Regions from separate parts of the Collinsella sp. CLA-JM-H32 genome, predicted to be linked through region 1. Evidence: riboswitches for the same ligand, from Rfam matches in the RefSeq annotation. Region 1 holds a riboswitch; the other holds the start of a gene.
What was found. Region 1 has a riboswitch for thiamine pyrophosphate ahead of thiC (phosphomethylpyrimidine synthase ThiC). Riboswitches for the same ligand answer to the same signal wherever they lie in the genome.

Region 1 (6,627 bases):
CCTCGTCATCGAGTGGCGCGGGTTCGGCCAGTACATCGTTGGCCTCGTTGACAAGATGCCCACCCTTAACGAGGGATGCACAACCAAAGCGGCGGGTGAGGAGCATGGCAGCATTTTGCTGCGTGCGCTCGGAGTCGACCTCGTAGTCGAGCAGGGCCATGGCCTCGGGAATATTGGGCGTGATAACCGTCGCTAGCGGGAACAGGCGGCGAGTGAGCGCCTCTGCGGCATCTTCGGCAATCAGCCGTGCGCCCGAGGTGGCTACCATGACGGGGTCGACTACCACGTTTGTCGCCTTCCAGGCGCTCAGGCGGTCGGCGATAACATCGATAATCTCGACAGAAGAAACCATGCCGATCTTGACGGCGCTCGGGCGGATATCGTCAAAAACGGCGTCAATTTGCGCGGCTACGATATCTGGCGAGATATCCTGCACGGCGGTAACGCCCAGTGTGTTTTGCGCTGTGATGGCGGTGATGGCCGTCTGGGCATACAGACGGTGCGCCGTGATGGTCTTGATGTCGGCCTGAATGCCGGCGCCGCCGCTGGAATCGGATCCCGCGATGGACAGGACGGCAGGTACCTTACTACGATCCATGTTCGCTCCCTTGTTCGGTCGGAATCAAATGGGTCTTTAAGCCAGCATTATAAAGATGCCCGGGCCGACTCTATGTCGAACCCGGGCGGGCGATGCAATCTTTACGCAAATGCAAGCAAATGTTCACACGTCAACAATTGACAGGCACCAGCTCGCCGACAGAAGCGGCCACGGCGACAGGCTAGTCCTCCATGCCGAGGTCGATCGTGGTGCCCTCGAAGATCTTGTTGACGGTGCGGACGGCGCACATCTTGCCACACATGGTGCAAGTGCCCTCGGTGGCGGCGGGGGACTCCTCGTAGCGCTTCTTGCCCGTAACCGGGTCGAGCGCGCACTCCCACATGGCGTCCCAGTCAAGCTTGCGGCGTGCCTGGCCCATCTTGTCGTCCATGTCGCGGGCGTGGGGCACCTTTTTGGCGATGTCGGCGGCGTGTGCGGCGATCTTGGTGGCCATGAGGCCGTCGAGCACATCCTGGGCGTTGGGCAGGCATAGGTGCTCTGCCGGTGTCACGTAGCACAGGAAGTCGGCACCGGAACTGGCGGAGATGGCGCCGCCGATGGCGGCGGTGATGTGGTCGTAACCCACGCCGATATCGGTCACCAGCGGCCCGAGCACATAGAACGGAGCATTGTGGCACAGGCGCTTCTGCAGTTTCATGTTGGCGGCGATTTCGTCGAGCGCCATGTGACCCGGGCCCTCGACCATGACCTGGACGCCGGCGGCCCAAGCGCGCTTGCACAGCTTGCCCAGCTCGATCATCTCAGCGGTCTCGGTGGCGTCGTTGGAGTCGTAGAGGCAGCCCGGGCGGCAGGAGTCGCCGAGCGAAATCGTCACGTCGTACTCGTGGCAAATCTCGAGCAACTCATCGTAGAACTCATAGAACGGGTTCTCGTTACCGGTGACCTCCATCCAGCCAAACAGCAGCGAGCCGCCGCGGCTCACGATGTTCATGAGGCGGCCGGTCTCCTTAAAGGTCTTGGTGACCGACTTGTTGATGCCGCAGTGGATGGTCATAAAGTCCACGCCGTCCTCGGCGTGCGCGCGCACGACCTCGAACAGGTCGTCCTTGGTAAGCTTGACCAGCGGCTTTTCCATGTAGCCGATGGCGTCGTACATGGGGACGGTGCCCACCATGAGCGGGGTCTCGTCGATGAGCTGCTGGCGGAACTGGCGCGTCTTGCCCGAGTTGGAGAGGTCCATGATGGCGTCGGCGCCAAAGTCCTCGGCGATCTTGACTTTCTTCCATTCCTCGGCGGCATCGGCCTTGTCGCCCGAGATGCCCAAGTTCACGTTGACCTTGGTGGACAGGCCCTCACCGACACCAAAGGCGCGCATGCCCTTTTTGATATGCACGATGTTGGCGGGAATGGCGATGCGGCCGTCTGCCACGCGCTCACGGATGTACTCGGGGTCACGATGCTCGCGCTCGGCGACCTCCTTCATCTGCGGTGTGATCTGCCCGGCGCGGGCGAAGTCGATTTGCGTGACGAGCTTGGACTCGGTCTGTGTGCTCATTGGCACGGCTCCCTTCGTTGGCATTACCCATATCAGGTTTGCGGGTCAGGGCGGGCGCGCCCAGTCTCAGCCTGCCGTCTTGTCCTGCAAGCTCCCCGTTTATGTGGTGGGCTCAAGTATAGCTCGAATGGGTACGATTGACGCGATGAGCATGCCCGCGGGGAGGCGAACATGGAAGACAAGCATCTATATCGAGAGACACAATGGGACATATCGGCCGAGGAGGGCCGTGCGCACCATGGGTTGGTCGCGATTGGCTTCGCGGTGCTTGCCGTGCTGGTGATTGCCCTTTGTATTTGGACGTTTGGCGGTCGCGGCGGCGCTGCCTGGGAGTTTGAGGCCGATGATAGCCTACCGATTATGACGGTGAGGAGTACTGGCGGTAATGCCAATACGCTCGCCATTCCGGGCGATTATTGGTACCCGCGCGATGAGTTTGTGCAGTTGCAGCTGAGTGGTGGGTCCATTCCAGGCGAAGAAATCGAACGCGTGACGTTTGACGCGGCGCTCAAAACGCTGACGGTGAAGCTCAAAGATCAAGGAGATGTGCCCACGACCATGGATATCGCCCTGACGGAATGGCGTCTGGAGCCTCCGTCGGGCGTCAAGGTGTCCGAGGTGGAGCATGTCAAGATTACCTATCAGGACGGTTCGACAAACGGGATTGCAAAGGCCGACGGTCTAGCAGAATAGGTGTCGAGCCTAGCCAGCCAATTCATAAAAGTTGCGGTGGAATAGTTCCCGATTGTGCGATAAAAGGCTCAAATAGGAACTATTCCACCGCAAGTTATATAGAGAAGGCTGGCGGGTCAGTGTTGGGTGCCGGCTCTAGAGCATCTGTTCGTTGATGAACACGAGGGTGCCTGGGTATGAGAGTTCGGGGGCGTGGCGATAGCCGATGTTGAACCCGGTGAGACGGTCGGCGTCCTCGAGTCCGTTTGCTGCCATCCAGCGCACCATGGAGCCGCGCGCCTTTTTGCTGGCGGTCGAGCGTTGGATGGGCTTGCCGTTGCGGATGCCTTCGCCAAAGAGACAAGTGACGGTCGTGGCGTCGCCTGCGAGATGGGGTAGAACGGCCTTGGCGTACTCCGCGCTGGCAAGGTTGACGACCGTGGTGTTGGAGCCGGTCGGCGCAATGGCGCATACAAGTTTGTCGCCCCAAAACGCATAGAGGTCACGGGCGTTGTCGACGGCGAGCTTGGCCCCCATTTCGAGCCGATAGGGCTCAACGCCATGGAAAGGCCGCACGCATCCGTACAATCCGGAGAGGATCCATAGATGGTCTTGCAGCCATGCGAGCTGTGCGGCATCCATGACCTCGGGCGCCATGCTTTGGTATTGGATACCGTGGTAGGACATGACGGCGGGGGAGATTCGACGCGCGATATCGGAATCGGCGAGGTCGGCATCGCTCAGGACGGGCATAAATTCGTGAAGCGTATCCAGGCACGTTGTAAGCAGCCTGTTGCTCACGTTCCAAAGAGCCTGAAGACCTGCCGCGCCATCCTCGCTCTCGATACTCAGGAGTGTCTGATGGACCCGGGCCGTCTGATGTGCAAAAGGCGGTATGCCCAAAACGTCAAAGGCATCTTGAGCTGTCCGCATCTGTTTGGCGGGCGAAATGACGACCTGCAGCATGGACACTCCTCTGCCAAAAAAGGAAGTTGCGGTGGAATACGGTCTGTTTTGGCCGTTTATGGGCTAGTTTAGTCCGTATTTCACCGCAAGTTAAAAGGAGACTGGCTAGGCGCGCTCGAGGAAGGCCTTGTAGCCGCGGTAGGCCTCGTAGATATCGGCCTTGTTAGCGACCTCCCACAGGGCGTGCATGGACAGGACGGCAACGCCGGAGTCGATGACGTTCATGCCGTACTTGGCCATGATGTAGGCGATGGTGCCGCCGCCGCCCGCATTGACGCGGCCGAGCTCGCAGGTCTGGAAGTCCACGCCCGCCTCGTCCATGATGTCGCGGACGAGGGCCACGTACTCGGCGTCGGCGTCGTTGGAGCCACCCTTGCCGCGGCTGCCCGTGTACTTGTTGAAGCACAGGCCGCGACCCATGAAGGCTGCGTTCTTGGTCTCGAACTTGCCGGCATAGCCTGGGTCGAAGCCGGCGGACACGTCAGAGGAGAGCATGCGGCTGCGGGCGAGCGCGCGGCGAAGGGCCAGCGGGCTGTCCTCGCCGGCGAGCGTCATGATCTCGGCGACGGTGTTCTCGAAGAAGCGGCTCGTCATACCGGTGGCACCCACGGAGCCGATCTCCTCCTTGTCGACGATGAGCGTGATGCTCGTGCGCTCCACGTTGGCGACGTCGATCTGGGCGAGCATGGAGGGGTAGGCGCAGACGCGGTCGTCGTGGCCATAGCCCAGAATCATGGAACGGTCGAGGCCCATGTCGCGGGCGGGGCCGGCGGGCACGACCTCGATCTCGGCGGAGAGGAAGTCCTCCTCCTCGACGTCGTACTGCTCCTTGAGGATGTCCAGGAACATCTGCTTGACGGGCTCCTTGGGGGCGTCCTTGTCGTCCTCATTGAACTTGACGGGGCGGCCGCCCACGATCACGTCGAGGACCTCGGCATCGACGGCGTCCTTGGCAGGCTTGGACATCTGCTCGCTCGAGAGGTGAATCAGCAGGTCGGAGATAGTAAAGACCGGGTCGTCCGCCTTGTCGCCGATGTTGATGTCGACGGTGGTGCCGTCCTTTTTGCAGATGACGCCCACGAGTGCGAGCGGGGAGGCCACCCAGTGGTAGCTTTTGACGCCGCCGTAGTAGTGCGTGTCGAGGTAGGCCATGTCGCCGGCCTCGAAGGCGGGGTTCTGCTTGAGGTCCAGGCGCGGCGAGTCCACGTGGGCGCCCAGGATGTTAAAGCCCTGCTCGAGCGGGGCAGTGCCCAGGTTGACGAGCATAAGGTCCTTGCCGTGATTGGCGGCGTACACCTTGTCGCCTTCCTTGAGCTCGCGGCCTTCGGCGATCACGGTCTCCAGGTCGACGTATCCCGCCTCCTCGGCCATCTTGATGCCGGCCTTGACGCACAGGCGCTCGGTCTTGTTCTCGCTCAAAAACTGCTTATAGCCGCGGCAAAGCTCCTCGAGCTCCTCGATTTGCTGTGACGTGTACTTTTTCCATGCGCAGGGACGCTCCATGACGCAGGCTCCTTTCGGATCGATCGTGCTGGTTGATGTACCGTGAGCCATCGTATCACGCGCGGGCTCACGGAGGCGGGGAAGCTTGATGTGAGGTGGCCGCAGGGCGGGGAGCGTGTAAACTGATGTGAGCAAACCGTGCCCAGCCCAAAGCGAGGTATTCAATATGTCTGACAAGCGCCGCACTTTTGCCGTTATCGACGGCAACTCGCTCATGCATCGCGCCTTCCACGCCGTGCCGCCGACCATGAACGCGCCGGATGGTCGCCCCACCAACGCGATCTTTGGCTTTCTGAACATGTTTCTCAAGATGATCGATGCCTTTAACCCCGACGGTGTGGTCGTGGCGTTTGATAAGGGCAAACCGCGCGTGCGCATGGAGATGCTGCCGCAGTATAAGGCGCAGCGCCCGCCCATGGACCCCGATCTGCACGCGCAGTTCCCTATGATTAAGGAGCTGCTCACCGCGCTCAACGTGCCGATTCTGCAGTCCGAGGGCTGGGAAGGCGACGATATCCTGGGAACCATGGCGCGCCTGGGTGAGGAGGCCGGCTGCGACATGCTGCTGGTGACCGGCGACCGCGACATGTATCAGCTTGTGACCGAGCATGTCAACGTGGTCTCGACTCGTAAGGGCCTGTCCGACGTGGCGATCATGACGCCTGAGAGCGTGGATGACCTGTATCACGGCATTACGCCGGCGCTCGTGCCCGATTTTTACGGTCTGAAGGGCGACACGTCCGATAACATCCCCGGCGTGCCGGGCATCGGCCCCAAAAAGGCGAGCGCGCTCATTGCGCAGTACGGTAGCCTGGACGAGGTTATCGCACACGCCGACGAGGTCAAGGGCAAGATGGGCGAGAACCTGCGTGCACACATCGACGATGCACTGCTGAGCCGTAAGGTGGCGACCATCCGCACCGATGCGCCCGTTGAGCTCGATTTTGAGGCGACGTCCTTCCCGGCGTTTTCTGCCGATGAGGTTTCCGCGGCACTGGGTACGCTCGGCATTACCGCCATGCAGAACCGTTTCTTGGCGCTGATCGGTGACGAGGGCGGGGCTGCTGCCTCCAGTGTGTTTGAGATGCCTGCGATGGTTCGCGCAGCCGCCGGCGATGTTGACGCGCTTGGTGCCGTTGCGGCTGAGGTCTCCCGCGCGATTGATGCCGGCGAGTGGGTCGCCGCCGTGGTGGACGATGACAAGGAGGAGGGCGCGCTCTTTGGCCTGACGCGCACGCTGTGGCTGATGACGTCCAGGGGGCTGCTTGCGCTTGAGGAGGGCGACGGCGGTTCGCCTGCCGTGGTCGATGGCTTCAACTTTGCCCACGGCGTGATTGCCGGCGTGCTCGCGCGTCTGTTTATGGAGGGTCGC
Region 2 (6,627 bases), on a different contig from region 1:
TTCGGTTGAATCGAAGTGCTCATAGATATCTCCCTTTGCATTGGATGCTTTACTGGGACAGAGTATGAGCGCTCATATGACCATCGTAAAATATACGTTTATAACAGTTTGATATAGATGCTTCCTATATCAGTCTGGACTGCCATAAAGAGACTTGAACTGTGCGGAGCACAGCAGCCTAGATATGCTGACGAATCGCGTCGATATAGGCCCGACCGTAGCGCGTGAGCGTCGTGTTCTTGCGCGTGATGATGCCAATCTCCATGTACTCGTCCACGTCGAGCGGAATCGAGATAATGCCGGGGCCGTTGAGCTCGTGGCTGATCACGCCCGAGCATACCGTGTAGCCGTTGAGGCCCATGGCAAGGTTGAACAGCGTCGCACGGTCACGCACGCGAATATTCTTGCGACGCTCGAACGTCGAGGTCAGCTCCTCGGAATAGTAAAACGAGTTGTAGCTGCCCTGCTCGTAGGACAGGAACGGGTAGTCTTCCAGATCCTCGAGCGTCACGCTGGAGCGGTCCGACAGCGGATGGTCGGCGCAGACGAAGACATGCGGCGTGGCGCAGAAGAGCCCTTCGAACACGAGCTCGTTGGCCACCAGCATGCGCTCGATGACCTCGCGGTTGTGCTCGGACAGATATAGGATGCCCAGCTCGCTTTTCATGTGCGCGACATCCTCGATAATCTCGTGGGTCTGTTCCTCGCGTAGGGTAAAGTCGTAGCGCGCGGCATCGAACTCGCGGATTACATCGACAAACGCATTAACGGCAAAGGAATAATGCTGGCAGCTCACACTAAAGTGCGGCACCTGCTCGGACGTGCCTTTGTACTTGCCCTCGAGCAGGTCGGCCTGGTCGAGTACCTGGCGCGCATAGCCCAAGAAGGTCTCGCCCTCCTCGGACACAATGACGCCCTTGTTGGTGCGCTCAAAGATGTGCACACCCATCTCGTTTTCGAGATCGCGGATCGACGCGGTAATCGAAGGCTGCGACACAAAGAGCCGGCGCGAGGCCTCGGTGATGCTACCGCATTCGGCAACTTTGACGACATACCTGAGCTGCTGAAGCTTCATGGCTGTCTCCTTAGCTGTTCGTGAGATTCGCGTCGGCAGCACCCGGCAGGCGCATAAACGGCGGCATCTCCCCCGTCGCGGCGCAGGCGGCAATCTGATGCAGAGCCCCGGCAACCGCATCGTCTGCCGCAGCGCCGATATGCCAGCGCGCGGCAGCCGTGACGGCCTCATTGGCATTGGCGACTGCAACGGAGTTGGGAACGGCATCGATCATGGGCAAATCGTTATCGGAATCGCCAAATACGGCCACCTCGTCGGGCGTCAGGCCCAAGGCGCGCGCCAGCTCCAGCGCAGCGCAGCCCTTGTCCCAACCATCCGGAAGGATGTCGAACAGGCGCACTCGGTTGTTGGGAAACACAAGCGAGAGTTCCGGCACCTCAGCAGCAACGCGCTCGCGTAGCTCCGCGAGCTCCTCACGCGAACGGGCACTCCAGATATTCGCCTTAAACACCGGCGCGCCATCGACGACGGGACGACACGGGGCCTCTTCGCCTTTGAGCCACGCATTGCCGCCCGACTCCATAGCGCGACGCACACGCTCGGGATCGCTTGTCACGCAATAGGCATCGTTATTCCAAAAGTCATCGCCCAGGCTGTAGACTTTTAGAAATGTATCGTCGGTCTCTTGCTCCAGATAGTCAGCCAAACGCATCAGAGCATCGTTGTCGATTGCGCGCGAAGCGACTACTTCGCCGTCGACAAACATCACCTGGCCGTTACAGAACGCACCGGTCGAAAAACACTCGGAACGGTTTTTGAACATCCAGCCCATCGCGGACGGCTGACGACCCGAAACCGGCCCAAAGTGCAGACCCGCCGCCTGCATGGCATGAACACCCTCAATGGCGTAGTCGCTGGCGCCGTCATGCCCGGCTGGAATCAGCGTATCGTCCATATCGGTCAGCACAAGTTTGATCATAAGGCCCCCTCGGTCATTCTTAATCCCATCTATTGTACCGACCTGCCAAAAAGGGACAGGTTTATTTCGGCAGGTTTCATCTGGGAAAACGCAAAGTCCCAGTTGTTACCTGCCAAAATAAACCTGTCCCTTTTTGGCAGGTGCGCTAGTATAGGGAACAACAGATTCGATGCGGGAGTGCCGGCGGTGCAAACCACAAGGCTGAGAGGGCAATGGGCCCAATCCTTTGAACCTGTCAGTTAATGCTGGCGTAGGGAGCATGCCGCCTTTACAGGGGCGCTGTCTATGCACAGCGCCCCTTTTCTATGCCAAGGAGGCATGTGCAGTGATTGATTCGGAACAGCTTAAGCAACATATGGTCAAGGCCGTGGAGGAGATTCGCGCTACCAATCCGATGGCCGGTTCCATCACCAACACGGTGACGATCGACTTTGTCGCCAACGCGCAGCTCGCCGTGGGCGGATCGGCCGCCATGGTCTATCTGCCCGACGAGGGCGAGGCACTCGTTGCCGGCGGCGGCGCCATCTATCTCAACATGGGCACGCTCTTCCCCATTTACGAGCAAACGATTCCCCGCGCGGCCAAGGCGGCACACGACGCCGGTAAGCCCTGGGTGCTCGATCCGGTGGGCCTGGGTATCGGTAGCCTGCGCACCCAGCTGGTCAACGAGCTCAAGCAGTACAAGCCCGCCATCGTGCGCGGCAACGCCTCCGAGATTATCGCGCTCGCCGGCCTGTGGGGTCTTGAGGGCGAGGCGGCCGATCTGAGCCGCGTGCGCGGTGTCGATACCACCGACACGGTCGACGCCGCCCGTGGTGCCGCCGTGGCGCTCGCTCGCCACACCGGTGGCGCCGTTGTGGTCTCGGGCGAAGTCGACCTGATCACCGACGGCACGACGGTGGCCAAGTCTCACGGCGGCAGCCCGCTCATGTCCAAGATCACCGGCTGCGGCTGCTCGCAGGGCGGCGTGCTGGCCGTGTACGCCTGCGCCGCCGACCCGTTTACGGCAGCCGTCTGCGGCACCGCCGTCTACAACGTGGCCGGCACGCGTGCCGCCGCTGTCGCCGACGCCCCGGCAAGCTTTAAGGTCGCCTTTATCGACGAGCTCTACCGCGCAACCGCCCAAGACATCGCCGATAACCGACTCGAGCTCGAGGAGGCATAGGCCATGTCCGAGCCCGCAACCAATGCCGGCATGAACACGCTCGTCGCCGTGGCCATCGCCCCGTGCGGCACCGGCGATGAGCTATCCGCCGAGGTCGCCGAGGTCGTGCGTGTCATTCGCGAGAGCGGCCTGCCCAACCGCACCACCTCCATGTTCACCGAGATCGAGGGCGACTGGGACGAGGTCATGCAGGTCGTGCGCGACGCAACCTTTGTGTTGGCGAGCAAGGGCATCCGCACCGAAGTCGTGCTCAAAGCCGATATTCGACCCGGATTTACCGACACCATGACCGGCAAGCTCGAACGCATGGAAGCGCAGATCAAAAAGCAGGAGGAAGCACGATGAGCATCCGCGACAACCTTGATATCTCGGCCTATCTGGTACTCGGCCCCGAAAACACGCTCGGGCGTCCCGTGGGCGATGTGGTGGCCCAGGCGCTCGACGCCGGCTTTACCTGCATCCAGGTGCGCTCCAAGGTGGCAAGCGCCCGCGAGATCATTGCGCTGACGGGCGACGCCGCGCAGGCAATCGCGCAGGCCGGCAAAACCGGTCAGGTTGCCCTGCTGATCGACGACCGCCTGGACTGCGTACTCGCCGCGCGCGAGCAGGGTATTGCTGTCGACGGCGTGCACGTGGGCCAGAGCGATATTCCCGTCGAGGTCTGCCGCAAGCTTCTGGGCCCCGATGCCATCGTGGGCCTTTCGGCCCGCTGCGAGGAGATGCTCGAGTACGTCAAGACCGCCGACATGAGCCTAGTCGACTACCTGGGCATCGGCCCGCTCCACGAGACCGAAACCAAGCGCGACTGCGGACGCGCGGCCGACGGCTCTATCATCACCAAGAGCTTTGAGGACCTGGCCGCACTCCACGCGGCAAGCCCCGTGCCCATCGTGGTGGGCGGCGGCATCAAGACGGCCGACCTGCCGCAGCTCAAGGCCACCGGCGTCGATGGCTTCTTTGTGGTGAGCGCTGTCTGCAGTGCCGACGACCCCTACGCCGCCGCCAAGGAGCTCGTCGACACCTGGCAGCAGGCATAAGTCTAGGCCGAGCAGCCGATCCGCGGCCTCATATCTTCAGCAATGGAAAGCGCATCCCAGTTTGGACCTCCATTCCGGGATGCGCTTTCCGCATGCGGCTCCGTTGGGAAACCCCATCCCATTCCAGGCGCAAATTCTGGGACGCCGTTTCCAAAACCCGCCGTCGGGGAAACTGCATCCCGTTTTGGATGCCGATTCCGGGGCGCGCTTTCCGCTACGGGCCTCTCGCGGAAACCTCATCCCATTTTTAGCGCCGATTCCGGGATGCGCTTTCCGCCGAGTCCACGGCAGTTTGCTCTACTCTGCCAGATACGCTTCCAGCGCCGGCAAGGTCGCCTCCGCATCGTGGCGGCCGACCTGGTAGATACGCTCGAGCTCATCCGGCTCGCGGCACAGCGACGGCACCTTCACCGATTCGCTCGGCCGCACCACAAAGACCTCGCCGGCAGCCTCACGACGCGCCAAGTCATCGAGCGTGGCATTGTAGACCTCATGCCGATGATCGAGCGCTGCAACAAACTCCGGGTAGTGACGGAACACGCGCCGCAGCATGGGCATCACGCTGTTGGGTTGCTTCACAAAGCCCGCCGGCTGCGTGAGTACCACGATATTGCGGTCATACCCCTGCGCAAACAACCAAGCGCTGGGAATGGAATCAGCCACGCCACCATCCAGATACTTATGCCCGCCAATAGCAACGGGACGCGTCGCCACGGGAATCGCCGACGACGCCCGGATCCACTCGATATCGCGCTCGTCGCCATAGGGCAGGTCGTGGTAGACGGCCTTGCCCGTCTCGATATCGGTACACACGCACGTAAACCGCATAGGGCAGGCGCGATATGTCTCCAGGTCGATGGGATCGCGCTCGATGGGCACCTCGTGATAGGCAAAATCGGCATTGAACATGTCACCGGTTCGCAACCAGCTAGTCACACCCGCATAGCGCTTATCGGCACAATAGGCCTTGTTGTAGCGAATGGCGCGGCCGATCTGGCGCGATTTAAAGTTGTAGCCAAACGCCGCGCCCGCCGAGACACCCACCATATGGTCGCAGGTCAAACCGTGCTCCATCCAAACGTCGAGCACGCCCGCCGTATACATACCGCGGTAGCCGCCTCCCTCGAGCGCAAGCCCCACCGTGTGCGTCGTATCCGGCTGTGCCATGCGACCATCTCCGTTCCTGCGTTTTAAACCGGGACAAGTATACCCGTCAACATATATCGTCTCAGTCGCATTTTCATCGAACATCGCATCGTCGCGCTACCGCCTGTCGAATAATAGCCGTCCACAGCATGTGCACCCATATCCCCGCACTCGAGGAAAGCGGCTTTATGGTGACGCTCGACAAGCACATTTGGCAGATTGCGCCCGTCGACGGCGATCAAGGCCGCAGCACGCAGATCATTTCATCGATGCTCGAGATGGCGCAGTCGCTCCATCTGCCCGTCGTGGTCGAAGGCGTCGAGACAAATGAGCAGGCGAACGTGCTACGGCAAATGGGCGCCCGCGACGCTCAAGGCTTCCTCTACTACCGCCCCATGCCGGCGAAGGATTTTGAGGCATTGCTCGATGGTGGCAATAACAACTGGTACGCTCGCGAGCAAAACGCCACCGCCGAAGGGGGCATTTGTCTCCATTAGCTAACTTATATCCCCAATTCAAACCGAATTGGGGATATGATACAAACCATTGTTCCGCCCAAGGAGGTTATTCATCATGAACGAGCCATATCGCCTGGGCGAGCAATCGATTATTGCCTATCTCCAGTGACTTGCGAATGGCGTCTCGACCGCCGAGCTTGACGTTGCCGCCCTGCCCGTAGAGTTGCGCGGCATTGGCGAGCAGTTAAAAAAGACGCATGCCATCCTGCAACAAGAGCGCCGGCTGCTTGAGAGCAACGCCTATATCGACCCGCTCACCAACTTGGGCAACCGCAGCGGACTCGACCGTCACGTCGAGCAACTCTGGCGCAAAGGCGGCCCCTTCACCTGCGCCTATATTGACATCGACCATCTCAAACATTGCAATGATAGGTTTGGCCACGCCGAAGGCAATCGCTATATTCTGAGCATCTGCCGCACGCTCTCCGAAACCATGGAGCACGATGAGATGCTGTTCCGCATCGGTGGAGACGAATTTGTGCTTATCTCGCTCTCCGCAAACGAGACTGAACTCGAGCAGCGCTTGGAGCAGGTACGTGCCGGGCTGATCGAGGCGAGCTCAGGTGGCAAGGCGCCCATGATCGCCAGCTTTAGCTTTGGCTGCTCGCGCGTCGATCCACTTGCCGGCGACACGCGTCGCCAGATGACGATGGATGCCGATCGCAAGATGTATCGCTATAAGCTTATGCATCGCGTGCAGCAGCCGAAAGACGATGACGCGCCGCAACGCCCGATCGTCGACCAGCTTCCCTGCAACGACCGGGTGT

Region 2: linked by a shared signal. The riboswitch ahead of thiM (hydroxyethylthiazole kinase) and the one ahead of thiC (phosphomethylpyrimidine synthase ThiC) in region 1 are both predicted to bind thiamine pyrophosphate.

Annotation. Positions count from the first base shown of each region.
Region 1 is NZ_JBBNMZ010000004.1:37,015-43,641, forward strand. Features, by position in the region: gene thiD (bifunctional hydroxymethylpyrimidine kinase/phosphomethylpyrimidine kinase) at 1-598, opposite strand, end outside; gene thiC (phosphomethylpyrimidine synthase ThiC) at 780-2,114, opposite strand; TPP riboswitch at 2,107-2,222, opposite strand; gene AAA021_RS03315 (hypothetical protein) at 2,286-2,807, shown strand; gene AAA021_RS03320 (YaaA family protein) at 2,943-3,752, opposite strand; gene AAA021_RS03325 (aminopeptidase) at 3,858-5,255, opposite strand; gene polA (DNA polymerase I) at 5,422-6,627, shown strand, end outside.
Region 2 is NZ_JBBNMZ010000008.1:22,195-28,821, forward strand. Features, by position in the region: gene AAA021_RS06095 (5-methyltetrahydropteroyltriglutamate--homocysteine S-methyltransferase) at 1-23, opposite strand, end outside; gene AAA021_RS06100 (LysR family transcriptional regulator) at 179-1,075, opposite strand; gene AAA021_RS06105 (HAD family hydrolase) at 1,086-1,994, opposite strand; TPP riboswitch at 2,158-2,268, shown strand; gene thiM (hydroxyethylthiazole kinase) at 2,320-3,159, shown strand; gene AAA021_RS06115 (thiamine-binding protein) at 3,163-3,504, shown strand; gene AAA021_RS06120 (thiamine phosphate synthase) at 3,501-4,196, shown strand; gene AAA021_RS06125 (patatin family protein) at 4,494-5,363, opposite strand; gene AAA021_RS06130 (EAL domain-containing protein) at 5,492-5,839, shown strand; gene AAA021_RS06135 (diguanylate cyclase) at 6,024-6,627, shown strand, end outside.